DNA from 2 places in the Lysinibacillus sp. FSL L8-0126 genome. Region 1 is predicted to be linked to the other one. Evidence: predicted binding sites of a transcription regulator. Region 1 holds the regulator's gene; the other holds the start of a gene.
What was found. Region 1 encodes CtsR, which represses protease genes until heat stress. Its sites were predicted from a motif close to ATGGTCAATAAAGGTCAAACA; they were not measured.
Positions count from the first base shown of each region.

Region 1 (15,444 bases):
ACAACAGGCTTCACCGCATTCGCTAAATCATTAATATTTAATACTTTCACATGATGGAGCTCACAGACTTTATTCAAGTTAAAATCATTTGTGACAATCTGTGTGTCATTCCCCATTTTCTTTGCAAGACGTACAAGCTTTAAATCCACCTCTTGCACATCCTCAAAATCCTCATCCGTAATTTCCACTTTTGTCTTACGTTCATCTTGTAATTTTCTTAAAATATCTAATCCACGACGACCTCTTGTACGTTTTAACGTATCGGAAGAATCGGCAATATGCTGCAGCTCTGTAAGGACAAATTGGGGAACGACTAAGACCCCTTCTATAAAGCCAGTTCCAGAAATATCTGCAATACGACCATCAATAATAACGCTCGTATCTAACAGCTTATAACTCCCACGTATTTCTTGAATTTCAGCACCTTCAGCAGCCTTTTTCTTTGTATTATTACTACGTAAAGTAAAAAGCTGTATTAATTCATCTCTTTTTCTAAAACCTAAACGGAACCCTAAATAACCTAATACAAATGACAGAATAATAGGGAGTACTTCTGTAATTACAGGGAATTTCACACTATCGATGGCGAAGCCTAAAAAATAAGCTACAATCAGCCCCATGATTAAGCCAAGCGTACCAAAAAATAAATCTCCGATAGGCACCTTAAACAGAACCTCTTCCATCCAGCTAATGAGCTTCACAAAATAATCGGAAAATGCAAAAGACAAAGTAAATAGTAAAAGCGCGCCTAATGCTACTGATACGTAAGGATTATCTAGCCAAGGATTAGATGATAAATGAAGCAATTCGTATAATGGCGGTAAGAAAACAAGGCCCAATGCTCCTCCAATCAGTAAAAAGGCAATTTGAACAAATTTTTTCACAAGCTGTCACCTCCTATTGTTAGTTAAGATTATACATAGTTTACTGTAGAAAATCCTTCATGAGCTCATCAAATTATCATTATTTTTGATGTTCATTCACAGGGATAAATCATTTAGACATCATTCTTCCCAACCTCTATCTTACTGTGTTTTCGATGACACTCTTGCATGACTTTATCCTGCTATTATCTAGGACGTCTATCCCCTTACTTGAGTTTCCGATTTTAGTGTTAAAAATGACGGAAAATGCATGTCAGAATGGTATCCAACATGCACAATTTCCCTTTACAACTCTCTAAAGCATGCATTTAATGCATCTTTGATCGTTTCTACTCCGACAATTTCTATTCCCTGTGGAAAATCCCAACCACCAATATTGGAGGCAGGTATGAAAGCTCTTTTAAACCCAAGCTTTGCCGCTTCAATAACACGCTGTTCAATCCGCGATACTCGACGTACCTCACCTGTCAGCCCTACTTCACCAATAAAGCAGTCCGTTGCTCGCACAGCTTGATCTTTAAAGCTTGAGACAATACTTGTCAACACCGCTAAATCAATTGCTGGCTCATCCAATTTGACACCACCAGCAACTTTAATATATGCGTCCTGAGCTTGTAGCATGAGGCCCATCCGTTTTTCTAGCACTGCCATTAGCAATTGCACTCGGTTTTGATCGACACCAGTTGCCATGCGTTTAGGGTAATTAAAGCTTGTAGGTGTTACTAAAGATTGAATTTCAACAAGGATGGGTCTTGTCCCCTCCATGGATGCAACAATAGTGGATCCCGCTGCTCCTTGTGACCGCTCCTGCAAAAATAATTCAGAAGGATTGAGCACTTCCTTTAATCCCCCTTGAAGCATTTCAAATATCGCAATTTCATTGGTAGAGCCGAAGCGGTTTTTTTGGCTGCGTAGAATACGATGATTATGATGTCTTTCTCCTTCAAAATATAACACTGTATCAACCATATGCTCTAAAATACGAGGTCCGGCAATTTGCCCCTCTTTTGTTACATGCCCGACCAAGAAAATAGCAATGCCTTTTGTCTTGGCGATTCGCATCAGTTCTGCCGTACATTCACGAACTTGCGATACACTACCTGGTGCACTTGTTACTTCTGGATGAAAGACGGTTTGTATGGAATCGACAATGACAAATTTCGGTTGTACTTCATCAATGGTTTGGTTTAAAAATTCGAGATTCGTCTCGGAATATATGTAAAGCTCTTGAGAAACCACTCCTAGACGCTCTGCTCGTAATTTTGTTTGACGAATGGACTCCTCTCCAGAAATATAAAGCACACGATGCCCTTTATTCGAAAGTAATGCTGAAACTTGTAGTAATAGTGTAGATTTCCCAATCCCCGGATCTCCCCCGATTAATACGAGCGAACCGGGTACAATACCGCCACCCAATACGCGATTCAGTTCGCCCATTTCCGTCGCTACACGGGATTCTTCAGTCGCTTCGACCTGAATAATTGGGAGAGCCTTTTGGGTAACTGTAGCAGAATGCTGGAATGCTCCTCGTGGTCCCTTTGCGACCATCTCAACTTCTTCCACCATCTTATTCCATTCTCCACACCCTGGACATCTTCCCATCCATTTTGCAGTTTCATAGCCACAGCCTGAACATACAAACTTTGTTTTTTTCTTTGCCAAATTGCTTTCACCTCGAATATTTGTTCTTATCATTAATTGTACAGAAAAAAAGACAGCTTGGCACTTAAAGCCTCGCTGTCTTTGCATAAAATTATTTAGAGATGGATACTCCCTCTTTTTTCTTTACAATAAACTCACCGTCTACATAATCAATGATTACCTGATTACCCTTCTCTACATTACCTTTCAGCAATTCTTCTGATAATCGATCCTCTACTTGTTTTTGTAATGCACGGCGTAACGGACGAGCACCATATTGAGGGTCATAGCCTTCCTCAGCAATTTTCTCAAGTGCTGCATCAGTTAGCTCCAACGAAATATCTTGCTCTTTTAAGCGTTTTGTTAGTGCATTGCCCATCATTGCAATGATTTCTTTTAAATGCTCTTTATCTAATGCGTGGAAGACAATCATTTCATCGATACGGTTTAAGAACTCTGGACGGAATGCCTTTTTCAATTCTTCTAGCATCGTACCCTTCATATCTTTATGCTTAGATTCTGCTCCACCTACATTGAAACCAAGGCTCTTTTGATATTTTAAAGCATCGGCACCAACGTTTGAAGTCATAATGACTACTGTATTACGGAAGTCTACTACACGGCCCTTAGAATCTGTTAAACGGCCATCTTCAAGAACTTGCAGTAGAATATTGAAAACATCTGGATGTGCTTTTTCAATTTCATCTAATAACACAACCGAGTATGGTTTACGGCGAACCTTTTCAGTCAATTGACCACCATCATCAAAGCCCACATAGCCTGGAGGTGAACCTACTAAACGAGAAGTCGAATGCTTCTCCATGTACTCAGACATATCGACACGAATCATCGCATCTTCATCGCCAAACATCACTTCAGCAAGTGCTCTTGCCAACTCTGTTTTACCAACACCTGTAGGTCCTAAGAAAATGAATGAGCCGATTGGTCGTTTTGGATCTTTTAAGCCTGCTCTTGCACGACGGATCGCACGAGAAATCGCTTCTACCGCTTCTCCTTGCCCTACTACACGTTTGTGTAACTCTTCTTCAAGTTGTAATAACTTCGAAGATTCCTCGGAAGCAATTTTAGCTACTGGGATTCCTGTCCACATTGATACAACTGCTGCAACATCATCCACAGTCACTTTAGATTCCGCTTTGCCTTGCTCTTCTTTCCAATTTTTTCGTGTAGCTTCAATTTCATCTTTCAGCTTTTGCTCTGTGTCTCTTAGAGAGGCTGCCTTTTCAAATTCTTGGCCTGATACGGCTGCATTTTTTTCAGAGCGCACATTTTCAAGTTTATCTTCAAGTGCCTTTAAGTTTGGTGGCACTGCAAATGAACGTAAGCGGACTTTAGAACCTGCCTCGTCGATTAAGTCAATTGCTTTATCTGGTAAGAATCGGTCTGAAATATATCTGTCACTCATTTTAGCCGCTGCTTCAATCGCTTCATCTGTAATTTTTACACGGTGATGCGCTTCATAACGGTCACGTAAGCCTTGAATAATTAGAATCGCTTCTTCCACTGTTGGTTCATCTACTTGGATTGGTTGGAAGCGACGCTCTAATGCTGCATCCTTTTCAATATATTTGCGGTACTCGTCTAATGTTGTTGCACCAATACATTGAAGCTCACCGCGTGCTAAAGATGGTTTTAAAATATTGGAGGCATCAATTGCACCTTCTGCACCACCTGCACCGATTAATGTATGCAATTCATCAATGAATAAAATGATGTTGCCAGCTTGGCGAATTTCATCCATCACCTTTTTCAAACGATCTTCAAATTCACCACGATATTTAGTACCTGCAACAACCGTCCCCATATCTAAAGTCATGACACGTTTGTCACGTAGGATTTCCGGTACTTCATTATGGATAATTTGCTGTGCTAACCCTTCAGCAATTGCTGTTTTACCAACACCTGGCTCACCAATCAATACAGGGTTATTTTTCGTACGACGCGATAACACTTCAATCACACGTGTAATTTCCTTGCTTCGACCAATAACAGGGTCCAATGTGCCTTCACGTGCAATTTGTGTTAAATCACGCGCTAGGCTATCTAAAGTTGGGGTATTGGCAGCTTGAGCTGCTTGTTGCCCAGATTGTGCATTATCGTTGTTACCTAATAGCAATAATACTTGCTGACGTGCTTTATTTAAGCCGACACCCGCATTGTTTAAGACGCGAGCTGCCACGCCTTCACCTTCACGAATAAGCGCTAATAATAAGTGCTCTGTGCCGATATACGAGTGACCTAATTTACGTGATTCATCCACAGATAGTTCAATTACTTTCTTAGCTCTTGGCGTATAGTGAACAATTGGGCCGACATCTTCTTTACCTTTACCAACTAATTCCTCAATACCAGCTTCAATCATTTGAGGACTAATATCAATGGCTTCTAACGCTTTCGCAGCAATACCGCCGCCTTCACGTATAAGCCCTAATAGAATGTGCTCTGTTCCAATAGATTCGTGCTTCCAACGAATAGCCTCTTCCTGAGCAAGCTGTAATACTTTTTGCGCGCGTTGTGTAAAACGATTAAACATCATATAAATCCTCTCCTTTTTCCCCATTTATAGGCTTATTCGCATATTCTTGAGATAATGCCTCACGGAGCATTTCCGCTCGGACACGATCCCGTTCAGCAGGGGGCAGTGCCTCACCTGCATAGTGCTGTAAAAAACCTGGTTGCATACTAACAACACATTCATTTAAGGTTGTTGCTTGAATCCCATCAATTAACTGTAGATCTACTCCTAAACGAACATTAGATAGACAGGTAGCGGCTTCCTCACTTGTTAGAATTCTCGCATGTGTAAGGGTACCTAAAGCCCGATATACTCTATCTTCTAGAGCAAGCTCTGCCTTTTCCATCAACTTCCCTCTTGCGTGTCGCTCTTTTTGGATAATCTTTTCAGCGACACTTTGTATGTCTGCTAAAATGTCTTCTTCTGTCTTCCCAAGTGTAATTTGATTCGACACTTGATAAACATTTCCTAAATTTTCGCTGCCTTCCCCATATATACCTCTTACAGTCATTCCTAAGCGAGTCATGGCATTAATAATTTGATTCATTTGCCCGGTTAATGTCAGTGCGGGTAGATGCATCATGACCGATGCGCGAAGACCCGTGCCAATATTCGTCGGACAACTTGTTAAATAGCCAAAAGTATCTCGAAAGGCATACGGTAATACTTTCTCTAGGATACGATCAATTTTATTTGCTTGTTCATAGGCACTTTGAAGTTGAAAGCTTGCTGTCATACATTGAATGCGTAAATGATCCTCTTCATTCACCATAATGCTAACGGATTCATCTTCAGAAAGAAGTATGGAGCCTACTTGCTCTTTTTTAGCAAGCTGTGGACTAATCAAATGCTTTTCTACAAGAATTTGACGCTGTAGAGGCGTTAAATCCTTAATAGCAAAATAAGCATAATCATTTTGAAGCGTTGGGCTATCACTTAGTGCATGTGTAACTGCCTGTTCCACCTGCAGTGCCTCATTCTCTGAGAAAGCTAATGGAAATCGATAGCCATCTAAATTTCGAGCAAGGCGAATACGTGTACTAATGACAATATCTGAATAATCATCCTTGATATGCATCCACGTTGGAGTCGCACGCTCTAAAAATGAATCAATCATCATGACACATCACCACCTTCAAATTGTAGATGCTTCTCTAGCTCTTTAACTTCATCACGGAGCTTCGCCGCCTCCTCAAATTGTTCTTCTGCTACAGCGGCCTTCATACGCTTGCGGATATCCTCTATTTGCTTTTTAATGACATACACATTACTGCGAGCACCAGGCATTTTACCAATGTGTTGAGGGCCTGCCTGTATGCGATTAAAGAGCTTAGGCAAATGCTCACTAAAGGTGTCATAACAGCTCGGGCATCCAAATTTACCTTCTTTTAAAAATTGTTTATACGAAAATCCACATTGTGGGCATGTTTGCTGTTGTGGTTGAACTTGTTGTTTTTCCCCCACCTTTTGCCATGTAGGCGAGCCGAACCAGTTCGACAATAGCTGTTGAATAGACACTGGCTCTTGTTTAAACTCTGCATGAAATGGATGGAACTGTGAGGCGCAGACGTCACAATAATGGTGCTCCACCTTTTGCCCATTTTGAACTTGTGTTACTGTAACTGTCGCATTACGTTGTTTACAATGTTCGCATATCATTTCCATCACCTCACTATTTTTGCTGTTCATATTTGATTGTTGTCAGCATTGCTCGCAAGATCTTTGCTCGAATAGTATCTCTTAAAGGGAGATGTAAATCGATTGTGGAGCGATCAATTGCTGCTAACATTAATTTCGCTTCTCGTTTTGAAATTACCTGCTCATCGATGAGCCGATATACTAAATCTTCTGCCATCGTTTGAGATGCTCCACCTTCTATTTGTCTGAGAACATCGTCGATTAAATCAATCTGTGAATGCGCGCGGACACGTAAAATTCGTATGTACCCACCACCACCACGTTTGCTCTCAACAAGGTAACCTCGCTCGGCAGTAAATCTTGTATTAATTACATAATTTATTTGTGATGGCACACATTGAAATTTATCAGCAATCTCACTCCGTTTAATTTCAATATGCCCTTCTCCACCTAATTCAAGTACTTGCTTTAAGTAACCTTCTATGATGTCTGATATATTACGCATTTTAGGAATACACCTCGCTTGCTTCACTGACTTTGACTATCTTTGACTTTCTTTTAGTATATTATACAAAACGCTTCAAAAAAATTGCAATGATTTCGCCCATAGAAAAGTGAAAAGTCTTAAAATGCCTATTTTAGTACGAAAAACAGCACTTTTTCAGTTAAAACTGCGCGGGTTATAATTTGCTCATATACCTAATGTACCCTTATTAGTCATAGAAAAAACGCAAGCATATGCAACTAGCATATACTTGCGTCTATGAAAATTATACCCAACGACCAACAATTGGATAACGCCAAGGCTCATCAGACAATGCTTTTACGATACCGATAATTGGTACAACAAATAACATGATGCCGAAAATGATTAAAAACGGTAACCCAATAAGAACAAAACTTAAAACAACTGAGATAGCGATTAAAATACCCATAACAATTTGGAAGAGCAATGCTTGAATAGAAATCGCCTTCACTTCCTCATCCGAACTAATTAAGAAGAAAATAATAGGTACTAACCATGGCGCAAAAAATGCACTTGCGTGTATGATTACTTTAGACCATTTAGTCTCCATATATATCAACCCTTTCTTTGTACTTTGTCTATGTTTTATGTACTACTATTTACGGAACTATACCCGTAATAGTTTCACATTAAATAAGATTTATTAAATTTTTTTTGGAAGGCTGTGATGAGAGATGGAATTTAACAACACATTAGCAAACGAATATGAAAAGGGTATTCGTCGTACATTGCCAAGCTATGATGCCATGCTACGTTTAATACAAACCTTTTATCATTCCACACTGCCAGATAAAGCTGATATGTTAATTGTGGGTGCAGGAAGCGGCAATGAAATTTTACAGCTTGCAGATGGAAGGCCCGACTGGTCATTCACAGGTATTGATCCATCAGAGTCCATGCTCAGCATAGCAAAGGAACGTCTACACACTCTACCCAATACGCTGTCTTTCCACCAAGGAACAATACTAGATACTCAATTACCCTCCATAAAATACGATGCAGCAAGTTGTGTTCTCGTTCTGCATTTTATTCTGGGTTATGAAGAAAAACTATCTACATTAGAAGAAATCGCAAGACATTTAAAGCCTGGAGCACCGTTTGTCCTTGTCTCAAAATATGGTCAGCCCGGCTCTTTAGAAACTGAACTACAATTTGATTTATGGCGTTCCTATTGGCTACAACATACAAAGCTTTCTGCATCTGATGTAGCAGAGATGGAAAAATCCATTCGCTCCCTTTCGTTTATGCGTGAAGAGGATATTTTAACACTGCTACAAAAGGCGGGCTTTACAAAACCTTCTAGATTTTTTGCCACTACTTTATTTGCTGGTTGGGTATGCTTTAAAGAGGGGCACTAAATAAATATTTTGTAGTAAATAATTTGAGGTGAAAACCGTGATAAGCACCATTGGTATTACAAAACAACAACAATTACTAAAAGATTTTCCATTGGAAGTTATACATCAGCAAGAATTTGAATGGTATTGGGTTGATTTTAATTGCCCTACAGCCGAAGAAGAATCATTATTAGATACATTTTTCCATTTCCATCCGCTTGCTATTGAAGATTGCTTAATGCGATTACAGCGCCCAAAGCTCGATTTCTATGATGATTTTCATTTCTTTGTTATTCATCGAGTAAATGAAGAGACCCTAGCTGCAGAAGAGGTTAATATTTTTGCCTCCAATAAATTTATTGTGACGTTCCATAAAAACCCTGTTCCTGAAATAGATAAGGTACAAAAGATACTAGCAAGCCAACCAAAGAATTGGGAACGGGGGACGGTTTATTTAACATATCAAACAATTGATAAAATCGTGGATAGCTATTTCCCTCTTGTTTATAAAATTGAAGATCATCTTAATGCACTTGAAGGCGAACTTACATACCAAAGCAACGTAAATGCCATGAAGATTGTCTTCGAATTCCGTAGCGATTTGCTTGACCTTAGACGCACTATTTTACCGATGCGAGATCTTTTATATCGAATTCTTAATTCTTACCGTTTTTCTTTAAACAAATCAGAAAGAGCTTATTTCGGGGATATATACGACCATCTCATTAAACTAACTGAAATGGTTGAATCCAATCGAGAATTGACAGCGGATATGCGCGATAGCTATATGGCTATGAGCTCAAGTCGCATGAACGGCATTATGATGACTTTAACCATTGTATCAACTATCTTTATTCCCCTTACTTTTATTGCTGGTGTATATGGCATGAACTTTGATAACATGCCTGAGCTTCATGGCCATTACAGCTATTTTATTGTACTAAGCTCCATGATTATTATTGCGATCTTTATGCTAGCTATCTTTAAACATAAAGGCTGGTTTAAATTATTTAAACCATAAAAAAAGCTGCTCGTTTTGTCATGAAACGAGCAGTCTCCTTTTTCAAGAAGTTAATAGGGTCCCCTATCATCAATTTTATTATCACCTTGCTGCGGAAATAAAAAGTATGCTAGTACGCCTGATCCCAAAGTTGCACAGATTGTAATTAATAATCGCTCAACAGAGGGTACCTCAGCATAATAGTTTCGTAACATATAAACAGAGCCAATTGCGACAATAACCATGACTGGGATGACAAATTTAAAACGCTTTTTCTCCATATAATACCTCCTCTACTCCCTTTTTACGTACAGTCTCTATCTTGCTAAACAGTTCGTATTTTACAGGTTTCCTATTTTAAATTCAAATTTACTTCGCTTCACTAATTGAACTGACAATAAAGTAAAAAAATAAAGAAATAACCAAATTTTTAACCAAATATTCAGCAAATAATAGTAAAATAGATTTAATACCAATTATTTATCAAATTTACAAACCTAACAAATTTCAAAAGGCTTTTTTACTTACAATTTATTATGGATATTAGGAATGGAGCAAATAATAATGAGTTGGTTTTCCAAAAACAGTAGTGCTAACTATTCAATTACATTAACACCTGAAAATTTTAAGAATGATGTTCGACTAGATGTATCGAACTACCCAAATCTTCAAAAACAATTGCAACTTTTAAATTTAACAGTAGACGATTTAGCAATCATTAAACAACTACAACCGCTTGCAAAGGATCTCATCCCTGCAATGGTGGAGCAATTTTATGCTGCCATTAGTTTAAGCCAAGATCTAATCGATATTATTAATAGAACATCACATATTGACCGTTTGAAAATTACATTACATAAACATTTAAGTGATATTTTTGAGAGTCATATAAATGATGCCTACATTGCCGAAAGAAAGGCAATTGCCGAGACTCACGTGCGAATTGGTTTACAATCCAAATGGTATATTGCCTCATTCCAATCACTCACTTCTACATTCACAAATTTTGTGAGCGAAGTGGACATCTCAAAACAAGATGCCATTCGTGCCATAAATGCTTTTTGTAAAATCATTAATTTCGAGCAACAGCTTGTGATTGAGGCCTATGAAAATGAAGAAGAACGCATTCGCTCAGTGGCTGATGCAACAAAAAACTCTCTTGTTACAACCATTCAGAGTACAGCAGAGGAGCTCAACTCTATTAGTGAAGAAACAGCAGCATCACTATTGGTTATTTCCTCGCAGACAGATGATATTGCTGTGGCGACAAAGCAAGGATTAAGCTTCGTAGCAGATACCCAAGAAAAATCAAGACGTGGTCAACTGCAGCTTAAAGAACAAAATGATTTAATCCAAGTCATTTTACAAAGTGTCAACAGTCTGGAGGTAACGATGAATCAGCTACGTACTTCTTCTCAGAAAATTTCTGAGATTGTTGGACTTGTTACAGGTATTGCTGATCAAACCAATTTATTAGCCTTAAATGCTTCCATCGAGGCTGCTCGAGCTGGAGAACATGGGAAAGGTTTCGCGGTGGTGGCTGAGGAAGTACGCAAGCTTGCTGAGGAAACAAAAAATGCCGTACAAAATGTTTCACACCTCATTAAAGAAACAGAAAGCAATATTACAACGATGGCCAATTCCGTTCTTAATGTGGATCAAAAAATTCAGCACAGTGTCAATACACAAGAGAATTTATCCAAGTCATTTAATGATATTGCCGATGCTGTTTCTGGCATTCAACAGCAATATGTCAACACATCAAGAGATATTTCAGCCATCTCTAATCTAATTACTGAATTATCACAGGGAGCTACGCTCGTTTCTTCTTCTTCTGACTCTCTTATTAATGTAGTTAATGAACTAAATATGTAAAATGAAAGGGAAATTCACTTTTAAAAGCGAATTTCCCTTTCTCCTTAATGTGGTAATGCACGTTTTTGCTTACGGTGCTCTCGTCTTGCTGGCCCTGTTTCAAACAAACGTTTTTCTTCATCTGTTTCAGGATAAATCGCAGGAACTGGTACTGGTTTCCCTTCCTCATTTACTGCAACCATCGTAACAAAGGATTCTGTCGTTAATTTTTCCTCGCCAGTCTCAATATTACGAGAAACAACACGAACGTAAACTTCCATAGAAGAACGTCCTGTAGACGAAACAATACTCTCGATTTCAAGAATATCCCCTACATGTGCAGCCGATAAAAAATCAACCGAATCAATAGAGGCTGTAACTACGAGTCCCTTCGCATGTTTCATTGCTGTAATAGCAGCGATTTCATCAATATAAGCTAACACTCTTCCACCGAAAATAGAATTGTGATTATTTGTGTCTGGGGGTAATACGAGACGCGATTGAACCGTACGTGATTGGCTCATTGGTACAGCGTTGTTTGGCATAATACTTGCAACTTCCCTTCATGTAATGTTCTTTCGTCATCGTATCGCAGAAGAAGAGCTGATGCAAATTTAGAATGATTTTTTCATCGAAATAAATTTCATATCGCTCATTTCCTCAATGGCCCACTTAATTCCTTCTCGTCCATAACCACTCATCTTCACACCACCATATGGCATGTTATCTACCCTGAATGTCGGAATATCATTAATAATGACAGTACCAGCCTGTAATTCGTCTGCTGCATATAAGGCATCTGACAATATATTCGTGTAAATACCCGCATTTAGACCAAGGTCCGACTCGTTCACAAGTCGAATCGCGTCGTCTAATGTTTCATATGAAACAATTGAGACGATTGGTGCGAATGTTTCCTGACAGATAATTTTCATGTCAGCTGTTACATTCGTCATAACTGTTGGTGTTAGAGTACGTTCTGTAAATTCGCCACCTGTTGCAATAACTGCCCCTTGTTCTTGCGCTTCCTCAACCCACGCTCGGATACGTTCTACCTCATTTGGATTAATCATGGCACTGACATCTGTCTTTGTATCTAACGGGTCTCCTACTATAAGTTTTTTCGTTTCTTCAACGAATGCTTCAGTAAATTCATCAATGATGGACGAATGCACATAAATACGTTGTAACGAAATACATACTTGTCCAGCAAAGTTGAAAGCACCGCTTACGCAACGACTAACAATTTTATGAATTGGCGTCGATGGTTCGACAATTACGGCTGCATTAGAACCTAGTTCTAACGTTATTTTACGCAAACCGACCTTTTCTTTAATGCTCAAACCAACTTTACTACTGCCTGTAAAGGTTACTTTTTTGACGTATGGATGCGTAACAAGTGTATCACTAAGCTCGCCACCACTTCCTGTTACGATCTGCAACGCGCCATCAGGTAATCCTGCTTCACGAAAAATTTCAGCCATCACAATAGCACTTAACGGCGTTTGTGTTGCTGGCTTTAATACAACCGTATTACCTACTGCAAATGCTGGGCCTAATTTATGTGCCACTAAATTGAATGGAAAATTAAACGGCGTAATGGCTGAGATTACACCTAATGGTTCTCGTTTTGTCCAGCCTATACGATCTCCAGCTCCAGGTGCTGCATCCATCGGAACAGTCTCACCCTTAGACTGTTTAGCTCCCTCTGCCGCAAATTGATAGGTTGCGATTGTACGATCCATTTCGGCTAATCCTGCTACTATAGGCTTCCCTGCCTCTAATGCTAAAATTTCAGCAAATTCTTCTTTACGTTGTCGCATAATCTCAACAACTTTATATAATATTTCGGCACGTTCGTAGGCTGTAGTCTTTTTAAACGATTGGAATGCCTGCTGTGCACCTTCGATAGCTCTCTCTACATCTTGTATCGATGCTTTTGCTACCTGAGCAATAACCTCACCACTATACGGAGATGTTAGCTCATAGCTTTCCTTGGCATCTTGCCACTGACCATTCATCCATAGTTTTGTTTCCTTCATCCTTCAAATGCACCTCCAAATAATCAAGTTCTCCTTTATTCTATCATGAAGAACTTGAACTTGATGCAATAGCAGCTGCACTAACCGCAGCTATCATCGCTGCTTGCTGTGCTTGGATTAATAATTCAATGGAAGACATAATGGTCATGGACAAAGATTTTTGCACCTTCGCCATATCATAAATAGCGATTTGTACAGCCATAAAGAGAACAAATTCACGGTGCCATTTTAATAATTTCAAGTCCTTTAATTCATGATATAAATCAATAATATCTTGAAGCTGTGCTTTAGTAAGACTTAGTATGGCTAAAAAGCCGAGTAAAGGATAATGCATAGCCTTGACCTTTACATTTTGGTTTTTGAGTGTATCACGGAGTGCCACAACATTTGGTGCTAGATTAACATCAAATTGTGGGGATAAAAATGTTAATACCTGTGATAGCCACTGTAGTTCATTACCAGCATTAAAATTATATGTTCGTAATTCTTTATAATATTGATTCATTGTTTCCGCCCGTAGCTCAACATCATCAGATGGACTACTCAATAACACTGCATAAGGAATGTCCTCATAAGATGTTAAAAATGGATGATGTTTACGAATAGCATCGAATAAAGTTCTAGCTGCCTGTGCATGTGCTTTTTTATTTTGTTCATCCTCAGTCAAAAACTGTGCTCCGATATAGCTGAAATTGCCGCTTCTAAATTTTGCTTCCTTCAAGATACTCACGTTTGTAAGTAAATTCTCGACTGCCTTTTCAGTATCTTCTTGCTCCAATAAATTGGCGGCAATACTATACCCAACTGTTGTTCGTAAAGGGGACATCCACGAGGATTGCTTCTTCATCTCTTGCAGAACATTTTTATATCTTATTGCATCAAAAGTTTTTCCTGACGCTACAAATTTACTAGCAATCGCTAAAACAATTTTACGATCGACTGTCCAACCAGCAGCCTTTGATACATCCTCAACTGTATTTGTAAGTTCATTTTCAATCAGCGCGTAATCCATATTTAGCACACTCCTTTACCCATTTTACGTTACAATCTGTGCGAAAGATTCAATCCTCTTTGTAACAATTAACATAAAAAGTAAACTTAATTTAATGTATGTTACTTCATTTATCTGATTTAATAGGAAATATTAACAACTATAAAAGGAGGTCTTGAGGATGATAGCAAAAACCACAAGAAAACTATTATTTACCGTCACCTTAAAGGATCGATTACATTTATTCCTATTTTTAAGAAATTCATCAACTAATATCGCTTTACATACTCTATTCCACAAAAATTAATATAAAAAACAGCGGCAAATTTTTCTGCCGCTGTACTATCCTTCATTTAAATTAACCCTAGTTCTCGTAACTCCTCAGATGTGAAGGCTCTTGACCTTGTTAGGAAACGTTTTCCCTCTACGCCCTCTAATGAGAACATGCCTCCTCTGCCCGCAACAACATCCAATATGATTTGTGTATGCTTCCAGTAATCATATTGATTTTTGTGCATGTAGAAAGGCGCACCACCAATCTCTCCAAGGCACACATCCTGATCTCCTAATAGCAAATCACCTTCTGGATAGCACATTGGCGAGGAGCCATCACAGCATCCGCCGGACTGATGAAACATCACAGGTCCATGTTTATCTTTTAATAGATTGATTAGTGCCAGCGCTTCTTCTGTAGCTAGTACACGTTCAACCACGCTCATGCACCTCCCTACGAATTAGAAGAAACCAAGTTTGTTTTCGCTGTAGCTAACTAATAGGTTTTTCGTTTGTTGGTAATGTGCTAACATCATTTTGTGATTTTCACGACCAACACCTGACATTTTATAGCCGCCAAATGCAGCATGTGCCGGATAAGCATGGTAACAGTTTGTCCAAACACGACCTGCTTGAATTTCACGACCGAAGCGATAAGCTGTATTAATATCTCTCGTCCAAACGCCAGAACCTAAGCCATATAATGTATCATTAGCCATTTC
Region 1 covers NZ_CP152028.1:1,655,662-1,671,105, reverse strand. Annotated here, with positions in the region: gene MHI34_RS08030 (PIN/TRAM domain-containing protein) at 1-884, opposite strand, end outside; gene radA (DNA repair protein RadA) at 1,170-2,546, opposite strand; gene MHI34_RS08020 (ATP-dependent Clp protease ATP-binding subunit) at 2,638-5,082, opposite strand; gene MHI34_RS08015 (protein arginine kinase) at 5,072-6,181, opposite strand; gene MHI34_RS08010 (UvrB/UvrC motif-containing protein) at 6,178-6,720, opposite strand; gene MHI34_RS08005 (CtsR family transcriptional regulator) at 6,734-7,204, opposite strand; gene MHI34_RS08000 (DUF4870 domain-containing protein) at 7,470-7,775, opposite strand; gene MHI34_RS07995 (class I SAM-dependent methyltransferase) at 7,900-8,583, shown strand; gene corA (magnesium/cobalt transporter CorA) at 8,621-9,583, shown strand; gene MHI34_RS07985 (hypothetical protein) at 9,634-9,843, opposite strand; gene MHI34_RS07980 (globin-coupled sensor protein) at 10,127-11,437, shown strand; gene MHI34_RS07975 (acyl-CoA thioesterase) at 11,482-11,961, opposite strand; gene MHI34_RS07970 (aldehyde dehydrogenase family protein) at 12,031-13,458, opposite strand; gene MHI34_RS07965 (DUF4003 family protein) at 13,502-14,470, opposite strand; gene MHI34_RS07960 (DUF779 domain-containing protein) at 14,803-15,162, opposite strand; gene adh (aldehyde dehydrogenase) at 15,184-15,444, opposite strand, start outside.

Region 2 (15,444 bases), 720 kb from region 1:
AATAGTCATAATTAACGTGTGAGCAACATAGTTGAATAACTTTATACTTTCACATACGATGAACATACTAACGTTATCACCAATGTTCCTTGGCGACATTATCCTATCCGTCAAGGGCTTTATCTTCTTCTGTAGGTGACGTTACACTTATTGGTTGAATGAAGATAAAAAGTATTCTGTTTAGGGGGAAGTATTGATGTCAGAAGAAAAAATTTATGATGTAGTAATAATTGGTGCAGGTCCTGCTGGGATGACTGCTGCTGTTTATACATCTCGTGCAAATTTATCAACATTAATGATTGAACGTGGGATTCCTGGTGGGCAAATGGCAAACACAGAGGAAGTAGAAAATTACCCAGGTTTTGATACAATTTTAGGGCCTGAGCTATCTACAAAAATGTTTGAGCACGCTAAAAAATTTGGTGCAGAATATGCCTATGGTGATGTATCAGAAATCATTGATGGTGAAGAATATAAAACAATTAAATCTGGTGCAAAAGAATATAAAACACGTGCCATTATTATTACAACAGGTGCGGAGTATAAAAAAATGGGTGTGCCAGGTGAAAAAGAGCTAGGCGGTCGTGGTGTCAGCTACTGTGCAGTATGTGATGGGGCATTCTTTAAACAAAAAAATCTAATAGTTGTAGGCGGTGGCGATTCAGCTGTTGAAGAGGGCGTTTATTTAACTCGCTTTGCTGATAAAGTAACGATTGTCCACCGTCGTGACAAATTACGTGCCCAAAAAATTCTACAAGATCGTGCCTTTGCCAATGACAAAATTGATTTCATTTGGAATGCAACTGTAAAAGAAATTAATGAAGCTAATGGTAAAGTTGGTAGTGTCACATTACAATCAACTGTTGATGGTACAGAATCTGAATTTGCAGCAGATGGTGTCTTTATCTATATTGGTATGTTGCCTTTAACTAAACCATTTGAATCATTAGGCATTTTAAATGACGCTGGCTATATTTTGACAAATGCCAATATGGAAACTAAAATCCCAGGTATCTTTGCAGCTGGAGATGTTCGTGAAAAAACACTTCGCCAAATTGTGACAGCGACAGGTGACGGTAGTATTGCCGCACAAGCTGTACAGCATTATGTGGAAGAGCTATTAGAGAAAATTAATGCCTAACATGGCTATTTAAAGGAAAAAAATACAATTTTAATGTGGTTTTAATATTGCTGTAACTTGAATGACATATAAAAGGTGTATGATAAAAAATGTAATTAGCAATCCCCCTTTTATTTTGTTTAGTAGGTTGTTTCCGCCTCAATTAGGTGGGAGCAACCTACTTTTTTATTTGTATAAATTAAAAAAATAAACGTATTTTTCGCCTAACATAAAAGCATTACACATGAATAAACCTAAATTGTTAATTGTCTTTACTAGAGAGTTGTAAATGAGGACAAATCTTGCAAGGTCTTGCTATAATGGGGAGTAGAATGCAAAAGTGATTAGAGGTGTGCCTATGCAAAGAATTGCAAATTTAATTGCCGTAAAAGACGGTAAAGTATTATTACTTCAGAAACCAAGAAGAGGCTGGTACGTTGCTCCAGGAGGGAAAATGGAGAGCGGTGAATCCATCTTTGAGGCTGCTGTACGTGAGTTTCAAGAAGAAACGAATGTCACACCTTTAAATGTTCATTTAAAGGGTGTTTATACGATGATTATTAAAGAAAATAATGATGTAGTGGATGAGTGGATGCTCTATACATTTGTTGCTAAGGATGTAGAAGGTATACCATTCGAAGAAACGAGAGAAGGCAAGCTTGCATGGCACCCAGTAGAGGATTTAGCACATTTGCCAATGGCTGAAGGAGATCGAACTAATTTACAATTTGCGGTTTCGCAATCAGGCATTCAATATGGCACGTTTGACTATACAACGAATTTTGAATTACTTCATCAAAAAATACAAATATCAAAAGAACAATAAAGGAGTTGCATGACAGTGGTGGTTGAAGGCCAACAATGTACACACGAATTGGTTATTATTACAGGAATGTCTGGGGCTGGGAAGACCGTAGCTATTCAAAGCTTTGAGGATTTAGGGTATTACTGTATTGATAATTTACCACCAGCGTTACTTACAACTTTTTTAACTCTGCTAAGAGATTCTGGTAAAAATAGTACGCGTATTGCAGCCGTAATGGATATGCGTGGTGGCGACTTTTTTGATGCTCTTATTGGCGCGTTAGACCATATACTAAAAGAAGGCGATATTGATACTCGTATGTTATTTTTAGATGCAGACGATGCCACATTAGTTAGACGCTATAAAGAAACAAGACGTGCCCATCCACTAGCAGTCAATGGTTTACCTTTAGATGGCATTAAACAGGAACGTGCACTTTTATCTGAAGTAAAGGGCCGTGCTAATTTTGTGTATAACACATCGAACATGAAACCGAAGCAATTACGTGAAAGAATTGTCAATGAATTCGCTAGTGAGGCAGATACTATTTTTACCGTGAACATTATGTCCTTTGGCTTTAAACATGGAATGCCTATTGATGCAGACTTAGTGTTTGATGTTCGTTTTCTTAAAAATCCTTATTATGTGGAGGAGCTACGTCCCAAAACAGGACTACAAACAGAGGTATCCTCTTATGTTTTAGCTTTGGAAGATACGCAAATACTCATAAAAAAACTAACGGATTTATTAGATTTTATGATTCCTCTTTATCGACAAGAAGGTAAGTCACAGCTTGTCATTGCTTTTGGTTGTACTGGCGGTCAGCATCGCTCAGTGACATTAGCAGAATTTTTTGGGGCATATTTAGCAGGTAAGGAAAATACGGTTATTACGCATCGTGATATTAATCGTAGAAAGGAATGAGTGAATGGGGAAAAAGCAAACAAGGCTTGTCGTAATAGGTGGTGGTACAGGGCTTTCCACATTACTACGCGGGCTGAAGCATCACCCATTTGATATTACTGCCATTGTGACAGTGGCAGATGATGGGGGTTCTTCAGGCCGTTTACGTGATGACTACGATATTCCGCCACCTGGTGATGTACGTAATGTGATTGCGGCATTATCAGACATTGAACCACTTGTAGAGCAAATGTTTCAATATCGCTTTTCAGCATCAGAGGATTTAAAAGGTCACTCCTTAGGAAATTTAATGCTTACGGCACTTACTGATATTACTGGAGATTTTAATCATGCTATAAGTGAAATGGGCAAGGTTTTAAAAGTTCATGGTCGTGTCATACCAGCTGCAAATAAAAAAATAAACTTACATGCTGTGCTAGAGGATGGTTCAATTATTGAAGGAGAATCAAAAATTCCAACAGCATCAAAGCGCATTGATCGTGTTTTTTTAGTACCCGAAAATGTGCAACCGTTACCAGAAGCCATTCGTGCGATTCACCGTGCAGACTATATTTTAATAGGTCCAGGAAGCTTATATACAAGTATTATTCCAAATCTGCTTGTGAAGGAGATAGGGGAAGCTGTTGTGAAAGCGAAAGGCAGAAAAATATATGTTTGTAATTTAATGACGCAAAAAGGTGAAACGATTTCTTATACAGCAGGTGATCATGTAACAGCCATACATAAGCATGTTGGCGGCGATTTTATTGATTCTATTTTAGTAAACGACGAAGAACTCCCTAACCCTGTAAAAGAACTATATAAAGAAGAAAGAGCAGAGCCAGTGACATTTGATGTGGCAAAGCTTGAAAGTATGGGCTTAGAGGTTATACAACGTGATATTGCTACAATTCGGTCAGATGGGACTGTTCGACATAATGCTATCAATGTTGCAGAATGGCTGGTAGATTATGCTGATATTTACCAGCAAAAAGTAAGAAGACCCATTATAGAAACATAATGGATTGATTGTATATGGTAAGATGAACATATACATAGAAATCATGATTGAAAGGGGGGCATGATATGTCTTTTGCTTCTGAAACAAAAAAGGAATTAACGCAAATAGAAGCGGACAATCATTGTATGAAAGCAGAAGTTTCTGCCCTAATTCGTATGAATGGTTCATTATCCTTTGCAAATAAACAACTAAGTTTAGACGTGCAAACTGAAAACGCTGCAATTGCTAGAAGACTATATACGATTATGAAAAAATTGTATCCGTACAATGTAGAATTGCTTGTTCGTAAGAAAATGCGACTGAAAAAAAATAACGTGTATATTTGCCGTGTAAGAGAAGGTGCGCGCGAGCTGCTAATTGATTTAGAAATCATCTCAGACGACTTTCAATTTAACCATACAATCTCAAGAAAGCTCATCAAAAAGAGTGGTCAAAAAAGAGCTTATTTAAGAGGAGCATTTTTAGCAGGAGGTTCTGTCAACAATCCAGAAACATCAGCCTACCATTTAGAGATTTATTCTTTGTATAAAGAGCATGGTGAGGCATTGATGGATTTGATGAATGAATTTGAACTTAATGCCAAAACAATTGAACGAAAAAAAGGTTTTGTCACCTATTTAAAGGAAGCAGAGAAAATTTCAGATTTCCTTAATATTGTTGGCGCACATCAGGCCATGATGAAGTTTGAGGATGTGCGCATATTGCGAGATATGCGAAATAGCGTCAACCGTATTGTGAACTGTGAAACAGCCAACTTAAACAAAACTATTGGTGCAGCATTACGACAGGTAGAGAATATTCGATTTATTGAAAATTCAATTGGTCTGGATCAGCTACCAGAAAAGCTACGTGAAATAGCACGTCTACGGGTAGAATATCAGGATGTGACATTAAAAGAGCTTGGTGAAATGGTATCAAGTGGAACGGTTAGTAAATCAGGTGTTAACCATCGATTGAGAAAAATTGATGAGATTGCTGATGCATTAAGACGCGGTGAAAAAATAGGTGGTTAAGTTTTCATACTTTTCAGGTATGAATGTCATGCGTAATCGCTTATTGTTCTTTTGCTAGTAAGTGAGGTAAGATAAAACTAATAGATGAACGGTAGTGAAGGGGAGTTTTGAGTATGATTGAGAGAAGAGTCCAGGTCAAATTAAAATTAGGACTACAAGCTAGACAAGCAGCACTATTTGTGCAGGAAGCAAATCGTTTTAGTGCGGATATCTTTCTGGAAAAAGACGAGAAAAAAGTAAATGCCAAATCCATTATGGGTGTCATGAGCTTAGCAGTCGCTAAAGGCACTGAAGTTACTTTAAGTAGTGACGGCAGCGATGCGGAGCAAGCGGTTACAGCATTGGCTACAATTATCGAAAATGAAGACTAACATTCATTGAACACAAAAGGCATCACAGAGCAAATCTGTGATGCCTTCATAGTGTTGAAAAACAAAACCATCCATAGCGTTTTTGTGAAAGGCGAAAATGGATTTCCATTGCAGGCTACTTGCTTTCCTGTGGGCGAGCGCCGAGCAGCTTCCTCCGCTACCGCTCCGTTTAGAGGCTCGCCTGTCTCGCTATCCCACGGGAGTCAAGTAGCCTTCCACCCCAATCCATAAAAATGTTTCTTTTTAGAAAGGTTTTCAAATAAAGTGAAGGTATTCACTACGCTTTATGGAGAAGTGTTGTCATCCATCACTTCTCCGCATTGAAAATAAGAGCCTATCCTCTTTCTAATAATATAAATAAAGGGCTATTTTGTTCAGGAAAAGACACTTTTGCAGAATGGTTGATGGGAGTGGAGCCAGCGTCACTCCTAGGGGATTAGCGTCCTAGAGGAGCCCCCTGGAGCGAATGCAGTGAGTGAAGCGCGCCCCCTGGAAAGGATGCTGGCGGAACGGAAATCAACCCCTCGCCTTTCAAAATGGCTGTTTCTGCCGTTGACATCACCTTTTCTCAACAACACGAAAGGCATCACAGAGCGAGTCTGTGATGCCTTCTCATTTTTATTTATTATCGCTACGGTGCATAATGTGATCGATTAAACCATATTCTTTAGCACGTTCAGCAGTCATGAAATTATCACGATCTGTGTCTCTAGCAATGACTTCAAGTGGTTGGCCTGTGCGTTCAGATAAAATGCCATTTAATTTTTCACGTAAGAATAAAATACGTTTAGCAGCAATTTCAATTTCTGTCGCTTGACCTTGTGCGCCACCTAGTGGTTGGTGAATCATTACTTCTGCATTTGGTAATGCAAAACGTTTACCAGGCTCACCAGCAGCTAGTAAGAAAGCACCCATTGATGCAGCCATACCAATACAAATTGTTTGAACTTGTGGTTTAATGATTTGCATTGTGTCATAAATAGCCATACCAGCCGTAATTGATCCACCTGGTGAATTAATGTAAAGAGAGATATCTTTATCTGGATCTTCCGCTTGTAGGAAAAGAAGTTGTGCAACAATGGAGTTAGCCACATTGTCATCAATAGCGCTTCCTAAAAGAATAATACGGTCTTTAAGTAGACGTGAATAAATGTCATATGCACGTTCACCGCGACTTGTTTGTTCAATAACTGTAGGAATTAAATTCATGTTAAATCCTCCTTAAAAAACTAAATTCGAATACCTTTGCTGAAAATTTCCATTGTTATTTCAGCTGTATCCTTATCATACACATTATAGTCAGGGAAGGTCAAATATTAACCCTGCTAAAGTGAAATAAAAAAAATAAAATGTTTTTGCATTCTATGGTTGAATTATATGTGATAGGCTTGTATAATAATTGAGGTTATAAGTTTAAAGTACAGTACACTATTTTGCAGGTATGCTTCAAAAAATGAGGGTTATCTACATCATGCTTTTCGTAAGCCTAGAGTGAGTACTTTTTTTTTGTGCCTTTGCCCTCGTGGTGTAATGGATAACACGTAAGATTCCGGTTCTTGCACTGGGGGTTCGATTCCCTCCGAGGGCGCCATTTTACTGAATATAGATAGACTTGTTATAGCTCATCTCCTAATAAGTAGTTTAGCAGCCTGCTTAGCGGAGATCGAGAGGGAGATATAGGTGCAATACTGTCCTAGTTGGCATTATTCCCCTATTTATTCCTTTCAAACCTTCAAAAAAGCAATAACTCCAAATTATTTTTTAGTGGACATACTGTACGTGAAGACTAGAAATAGTCGAAAAAAAGAATCCTATCTGAGGGGATTCTTTTTTTTTTGCCTAAATTTATCGAAATTTGGTGTGGATTGTAGTGTATATATATTAATTTTAGATTAGATTTCTTGTTATTTATACATGTTTCTTCTAATTATATAAGTTTATTATAAATTAATATGAAAAAATATTTAGTTTTATGCGAAAAGTTGTTGTCTAAATACTATAATATTAATATAATTGACCTAATAGTCTAACATTTCCGAATTGCGAAAAATAATACGCATTTCGGAAAATTATCGAAATAGGGGGAAATACAATGAAGAAAACAGGTTGGATGCTACTGATGATGGTTGCAGCATTAACATTAGCACTTGCAGGATGTGGTACAAAGGATGGTGCATCTTCAGGAAGCTCATCTTCAGAAGATGGTAAGAAAATATATAAAGTTGGTACAGAGGCAACTTTCGCACCATTTGAATCTGTTGACGATTCAGGGAAAATTGTGGGGATTGATGTCGATGTTTTAAAAGCTATTGCTGATGAAATGGACTTTGAAGTTGACTGGAATAACATTGGTTGGGAGCCAGTTTTCCAAACAATTAAAAACGGTGAAACAGATATTGGTGCTTCAGGAATCACAATTACTGAAGAGCGTAAAGAATCATTTGATTTTACAGAGCCTTATTATGAGTCTCAATTATTGATTGTTGTAAAAGAAGATTCAAAAATTAAATCTCTAGCTGAACTAAAAGATAAAAAGGTATCAGTACAAATTAATGCTACAGGTCATATGGCGGCGAAAAAGCTACAAGGGGAAGCAAGTACAAATATTATGGCGTTTGAAAGTCAACCAATCGCAATTCAAGAGATGTTAAACGGTAACGTTGATGCAGCTATTGGAGACAATGCGGTAGTTTACGAATACATTAAAGCGCATCCAGATCAAAAACTAAAAGTAATCGAAGATGATGCATTTGAAAAAGAATATTATGGCTTTATGGTTCAAAAAGGAAACAAAGAGCTATTAGATAAATTAAATGAAGGTCTTAAAAAGATTAAAGAAAACGGTAAATTAAAAGAAATTACAGGTTCTGATTTCAAGTAATAAATGAATGATGACGCCCCTAGTATGCTAGCGGCTCATTCACTTTAAAGGGGAAATGGGGTTTTCGGATGGACATCTTTGACTTACGCTGGGACATTGTCTGGAACTACCGAGATATGTTTATACGGGGTATTGGCGTAACAATTATTTTGACACTTAGTGGTTATTTTGGAGGTATTCTATTAGGACTATTTTTAGGCCTAGGAAAATTATCGAGTAAAAAATGGATTTATTGGCCATCAAAATTATATATCGATTTATTCCGTGGAACACCAATGCTTGTGCAAATTTTATTAATTCACTTAGCAGTTATTCCAACAATTTTTGGTCATTCTTTAGGATATATGGTGTCAGGGATTACAGCGCTCGTATTAAACTGTGCTGCTTACAATGCGGAAATTTTCCGTGCAGGTATTCAAAGTATTGCAAAGGGGCAAATGGAGGCAGCTCGTTCTTTAGGGTTAACACATAACCAAGCGATGCGTAAGGTCATTTTACCACAGGCATTTAGACGTATGATTCCACCATTAGGGAACGAATTTATCGCATTATTAAAAGATTCTTCATTAGTAACAGTTATTGCAGCACCAGATATTTTATACGCAAGTAAGGTAGTAGCAGGTGCAAGCTTCCGCTTCTGGGAACCGTACATCGTTGCTGCACTACTCTATTTAGTTTTAACATATGGTGTAACGAAGATCGTGGCATTTATCGAGAAACGATTTAGCAATAGTTATGTCCCTCGTAAAGCTAAGGCAGAAGGGCGGGAAGCAAGATGATAAAAATTGAAAACCTACACAAATATTTCGGAAAGCTTGAAGTATTAAAAGGCATTGATTATGAAATCCAAGAGAAACAAGTTGTTTGTGTGATTGGACCATCTGGCTCAGGCAAAAGTACATTTTTACGATGCATCAATATGCTGGAAGATGTAACAGATGGTGCTATTTATATTGAAAATGTGAAAATTAATGCGCCAAAAACGAATATCAATGAGATTCGGGCAGAAGTTGGCATGGTGTTTCAACAATTTAATCTATTCCCGCATATGACAGTTATCGATAATGTCACGATGGCCCCTATGCAAATTCGCAAAATGAGTCGTCCAGAAGCTGAAGAATTAGGGCATGAGCTGTTAAAAAAGGTTGGACTCGACAGCAAGGCATATAACTATCCTGAGCAGCTGTCGGGTGGTCAACAGCAGCGTGTAGCCATTGCACGTGCCTTAGCCATGAAGCCAAAAGCCATTTTATTTGATGAGCCCACTTCAGCACTTGATCCTGAAATGGTCAAAGAGGTGCTAGATGTTATGAAAAATCTAGCAGCTGAAGGGATGACCATGGTTGTTGTTACGCACGAAATGGGCTTTGCTCGTGAAGTAGGGGATCGAGTAGTCTTTATGGACGGTGGCTATATTGTAGAAGAAGGCTCTCCAGAGGAACTCTTTGGCAATCCACAAAGTGACCGTACAAAGGCGTTTTTAGGGAAGGTATTATAATCTTAATGAATAAAGAGCAGTTTCTGGTGTTTACCACCAGAGACTGCTCTTTCGTGTTAATGAAGGGGATTAGTTGTTGTGTCATATGCATTCAGCATCGTTTGCATATCCTGTTGTGAGTATTGAGGTACCTGATAATAGCCATGTTTATTTTGATAGATGGATAATTCGTAGCCCATTTCAATGCAGTTAGGAATACTATCAGCAACAACGCGACGAACAACTGGGTTTGTTGTCTCTAAAGCAGCCGTTGTCATACATTTTGCTGAACCTTTTTGAGCACCAAGTAAGAACCCTGAAATAGTTTCATCATTAATTTCATTGGCATTTTGCATTGGCTTTTTTGGTTGACCAGGATTTACGCCATATTTAAAGTCATTTCCTGTCTCCATTTGGTAACGTCCTGTTGGAACAGATGGATCATGTCCTGTTTTGAAGGACTCTACAATTGTATTGTACATACCTAAAGTAAAATTATACTGGCGATCCAAAATATTCAATAATTCCGGATCTTGTACATGTGGGCGTAAAATTATGGCTTGGTTCATACCTGCGATAATTTCGCCAATTGTTTCATGCATGTCCATCATTTCATGGCCACCATGATTTAGACTATGTTGTTGATTGAAATTGGTTTGATTTGATGATTCATTGTAAAACGATTGTGACAAAAAAAACGCCTCCTCAATGATTTTTTGATGCAGTAATTAGTATGTCAAGTCAAATGAAATTCATACGGTATAAATGTAAAGACAAAAATGTAGACTATTGAAGAAAGGAAAAGTAGGTCGAGGAGGTTCTATAAATTGAAAAAGTTGCTTGGACCAATTGGGATAATTGTTCTTATTCTTGTTCTATTCGCCTTATTATTCATTCCTAAATATAATAGCCTGGTGACTGCAGAGGAAAATGTAGATTCGAAATGGGCACAAGTGGAAAATCAGCTCCAACGTCGTTATGATTTGATTCCAAATTTAGTCGAATCAGTGAAAGGCTATGCGAACCATGAGCAAGAGGTGATTGCAAGTATTACACAAGCACGTGCACAAATGGGTAGTGCAAACACTCTAGAGGAGCAAGCTGCTGCAAATGATGCTTTAACTGGAGCACTTAGTCGTTTACTTGTAGTTGTTGAAAATTATCCAAACTTAAAGGCAGATACAAACTTTCGTCAGTTAATGGATGAGCTAGCAGGCACTGAAAATCGCCTGGCGGTAGCACGTGAGGATTACAATAATGAAGTTCAGCAATTTAATAAGCAAGTTAAACGTTTCCCAGGTAATTTGATGGCAGGAATGTTTGGCTTTGAACAAAAAGAATACTTTAAAGCCGCAGCAGGAGCTGACAAAGCACCATCAATCGATTTTAGTCAATCAGGTACACACTAATGAAGCGTAGCCTTGTACAGATAATCATCGTTTGTTCGGTGTTTCTTTTATTTACGAACATGGCAAAGGCAACTATGCCGTCACCGATGAAAAATACGTATATACATGATTTTGCCAATGTATTATCTGCAAGTATCAAAGAACAATTAAATCATTACTCCGCGCAATTGGATCAAGGCACAGGCGCTGAAATCATGATTGTAACCATTGATAGTCTAGATGGACAGGAGCCAAAGATGTATGCTACAAAAATGATTCGTTCTTGGGGAATAGGTGACGAACAGAAAAATAACGGTGTTTTAATTTTAGCTACATTTGGACAGGGTGAAGGGAATAATGACGTAGTAATAGCTGTTGGTCAAGGATTAGAGGGGCCATTACCAGATGGAAAATTAGGACGTATTTTAGATGAGGCATTTTATCCTTCTGCAAGTACGGGTGACATAGATCAAGCCTTCCAATCGACATATGCTGAAATATTTCGCACTGTTGCCAAGGAGTATAATTGGAATGGTGAATTACCAGCGGCAGCAGACGAAGGTGAAGACATGCCAACTTGGTTAATTATATTGATCGTTCTCGTTGTTCTTATTATTTATACGTTCTTTTCGAAAGGTGGTGGAGGTCCTCGTGCTGGAGGCTATGGTGGTTATCCAGGTGGCTTTGGTGGAGGGCGTTCAGGCGGAGGCGGCTTTGGAGGATTCGGTGGAGGATCTTCCGCAGGCGGAGGAGCGAGCAGAAAATTTTAATCGTAATACCTAGCGAACTAATTGTTTAGTTCGCTTTCATTATGAGTGAAGAAAAAGTAATGATCATAAAAAATATCAAACATTGACAATAATACAAAAATTGGTATAATTTGAATATATCGACTTTCGATATAACGTAAACTGATATAGGGAGGAATCATTTTGAAAAAAAGATTTTTATCTGCATCATTAGCGATCATTTTAACAACATCTGTAGCTATTCCTGCAACCATGCAAGAAGTACGTGCTGCCAATGAAACAAATAGCTTTGTAATAGCGCAGGAGCAGCGCATTTCAGTGCAGGAATTTTTGAATTTAGCTGTAACAGCATTAACTTTCCAACACGGATCAGATTCAATGCGGCAACAAATTATTGATACATGGGTAAAGGCTGAGGAGTTCGCGGATTTAAATTTATCGATTAAACGTGATGAAGCCGCTCGTATTTTAGTAAGAGCTTTAAATAAAGAAGAAAAAGAAGCATCGCTTGCTGAGTATTTAGAGAAAGCCAATAAGCTTGGTATATTTAAAAATGTGTCAGTAAGCACGGATGCTATTGCTAAACAAGATGCAGTTAAAATGTTAAACAATGCAAAACAAATTAAAAATGGTTCTAATAATAAAGGTGTAAAGGAAATTTCTGTAGAAGATTTCATGAAGAATCCTGGGAATTTCGGCTATGAACTTTCACCTGATGGTAATTACATCACATTTGCCTCTGCATGGAACAACAGATCCAATGTTTTCGTAAAAAAAATGAATGATGATAGTGAGCCTGTTCGCGTCTCGAACTCTAAAGATCGTGATATTGCAGGATTTTTCTGGAAGGAAAATAGTTTATTATATTTAAAGGATAAAGGTGGAGATGAAAACTTCCATATTTATTCTACTACATTTAATGGGTCAAAGGAAAAAGATTTAACGCCATATCCAAATGTAACAGTAGGAATATTAAGTGGCCTACAGGGTGTTAAAGATGAAATTCTTATAATGATGAATAAAGAGGATGCCACTGTCTTTGATGTGTACAAGCTGAATGTCAAGACAGGTAAAACAAAGCATGTTGCTAAAAATCCAGGTAATATTACAAACTGGTTAGCAGATCGGAATGGAAATGTGCGTGTTGCCGTAGCAACAGATGGTGTGGCAGGAACAATCCTTTATCGAGATTCTGAAAAGGATGAATTTAAACCGTTTATTGAAGTGGAAGCAGGGGATGAAGTAGTGCCACTGGCTTTCTCTAAAGACAATCAAACAATTTATGCAACTTCCAACAAAGGTAGAGATAAAGTAGAAGTTGTAAAATATGATTTAGAAGGCAATGAAAAAGTTATAATGTCCAATGATGAAGTAGATGTTTCGGGTGTTTTATATAGCGCTGAACAAGATAAATTATTATATGGTGCTTATGTTACTGATAAGCTGCATTATCAATTCTTTGATAAAAAGTTTGAAAAGCTGTTCCGTAAAATACAAAATAAGCTTGGGGTGCATGAAAGTGAATTAGGTATCAATGATTACAATAAAGAGATGACAAAATTTATTGTGAGCGTTTCAAGTGATACCGTGTATGGAAAATATTATTACTATGATTCCATAACAGGTGACTTAACAGAGTTGGCTACTTTAAGCCCTTGGTTAAAACCAGAAGGACTTGCTGAAATGCATCCAATTTCTTATAAGAGTCGAGACGGTTTGACAATTAACGGCTATTTAACTTTACCGAAAAATCAACAAGCTAAAGATCTTCCTCTTATCGTCAATCCACATGGAGGACCTTGGGCACGCGATATGTGGGGCTTCAATCCAGAAGTACAATTATTAGCTAATCGAGGCTATGCCGTACTGCAAGTGAATTTCCGTTCGTCAACTGGCTATGGGAAGGAATTCCTTCAAGCTGGTAATAAGCAATGGGGACTTAAAATTCAGGACGATATTACAGATGGTGTGCAATGGGCGATTGATCAAGGTATTGCAGACCCTGAGCGTATCGGCATTTATGGTGCATCCTTTGGTGGTTATGCAACATTAGCTGGTATTACGTATACACCTGATTTATATGCTGCAGCAGTTGATTATGTAGGAGTATCTAATATTTTCACTTTATTAAATACCATTCCTCCATACTGGGAAACGATGCGTAACTTGTTTTATGAACGCGTAGGTCATCCAGAAAAGGACAAAGACTTATTAACAGCTGTTTCACCTATTTTCCACGCAGATAAAATCAAAACACCATTATTTGTCGCTCAAGGTGCAAATGATCCACGTGTTAATAAGGCAGAATCCGATCAAATTGTGGAAGCCTTACGTGCTAGAGGTGTGGATGTTGAGTACATGCTAAAGGATAACGAAGGACATGGCTTCGCTAATGAAGAAAACAGAATTGAATTCTACAATGCCATGGTGAAATTCTTCGACAGTCATTTAAAATAATTATAATCGAAAGGCATTGATGTGCGGCTTCCGCACAGTCAATGCCTTTTTTATTACAATAGTCCATTATATGGATGCGAAAAGGGAAGCTAAGACAGTTCAATCAAAAGTTATCAAAGAATAGAAAACATTCCTTCATCACACTTTCGTTTATAATAAGATGAGGAGGTGCTATCGATGATTGTTAAATTTTTTAGTCGAGCAAATTGCCCATTATGTGTGGAAGGCTTGCAGACATTAAAGCTTGTACAGGAGGATATACCATTCGATATTAATATCGTTGATATCGAACAGGATGATGATATACATGAAAAATATATGCTAATGATTCCGGTAGTCGAAAAGGATGGTGCTGTGATTCAGTATGGCAATCTAGATTATGCTACATTGCTGGAGCAATTAAGTAGTTGATGCACCAGACTAATAAAGAATTAATAACGGTATAAATGACACTATTGTTAGCTGTATTCCACACAATTCACAAATTGTTCAATGAAAGCGTTTTGAATTTGAACAGTTTGTGAAGACCTTCACATTTGACTTCCTTTTCATAAAAAACGGAGTAGAATAGGTATCAAGTAAGAAGTTGTTATAAAACAGATTATCAGATGTATCACAGAGTTTCGTGATTGTTATATTACAAAAATAAATGATGTGAAGGGAGATTTTACAATGTGGGTTATTACAGTATTTGAGAAAAAGGATGTTCGTATTTTTGAATTTACAAATAAAAGTGAAGCAACAAAAGCTTTAGAAGGATTTAAGAAGAACGCAATTTTATCTTTCACAAAATAAACGCAACAAAGTCTCGTAGCTGTTTTCAAAGCTATGAGGCTTTTTTTTAGCCAAAACTATACATTTACTTGCGCTTTAAAACAATGCATATTATAATAAAACCATAAGTGGGACACGAAATAATGTTGTGGGATAAAAAATAACCCACAGCTATTAATAAGGGAGTAGATAAATATGTTCACTGTTCCAGAGGCACAACAAAGGCTACTTCCTGAATTGTATCCGCTTCTGCAATCAAGATATCGAATTTTACAAGCTGTTCAGCTCATGCAGCCAATCGGACGACGTACACTTGCCGATTCACTGAAAATGACAGAAAGAGAAATTCGTAAAGAAACTGATATTTTACGCGAGCAAGGGTTATTAGATTCACAAAAGTCGGGTATGGTATGTACAGATGATGGTGAAATAGTTATTGAAAAACTAAGAGCTATCGTTTACGAATGGTCTGGCTTAACTCAGCT
Region 2 covers NZ_CP152028.1:2,371,374-2,386,817, forward strand. Annotated here, with positions in the region: gene MHI34_RS11610 (tetratricopeptide repeat protein) at 1-15, shown strand, start outside; gene trxB (thioredoxin-disulfide reductase) at 197-1,141, shown strand; gene MHI34_RS11620 (8-oxo-dGTP diphosphatase) at 1,479-1,946, shown strand; gene rapZ (RNase adapter RapZ) at 1,956-2,849, shown strand; gene MHI34_RS11630 (YvcK family protein) at 2,854-3,849, shown strand; gene whiA (DNA-binding protein WhiA) at 3,915-4,862, shown strand; gene MHI34_RS11640 (HPr family phosphocarrier protein) at 4,976-5,233, shown strand; gene clpP (ATP-dependent Clp endopeptidase proteolytic subunit ClpP) at 5,852-6,442, opposite strand; tRNA gene MHI34_RS11650 (tRNA-Arg) at 6,750-6,824, shown strand; gene MHI34_RS11655 (basic amino acid ABC transporter substrate-binding protein) at 7,326-8,114, shown strand; gene MHI34_RS11660 (amino acid ABC transporter permease) at 8,183-8,893, shown strand; gene MHI34_RS11665 (amino acid ABC transporter ATP-binding protein) at 8,890-9,612, shown strand; gene MHI34_RS11670 (spore coat protein) at 9,669-10,283, opposite strand; gene MHI34_RS11675 (LemA family protein) at 10,419-11,000, shown strand; gene MHI34_RS11680 (TPM domain-containing protein) at 11,000-11,749, shown strand; gene MHI34_RS11685 (S9 family peptidase) at 11,912-14,185, shown strand; gene MHI34_RS11690 (glutaredoxin family protein) at 14,363-14,596, shown strand; gene MHI34_RS11695 (hypothetical protein) at 14,858-14,980, shown strand; gene MHI34_RS11700 (sugar-binding domain-containing protein) at 15,155-15,444, shown strand, end outside.
Region 2: a site for CtsR is predicted at 6,529-6,549, ahead of clpP (ATP-dependent Clp endopeptidase proteolytic subunit ClpP). Genes of this name have one in related genera too.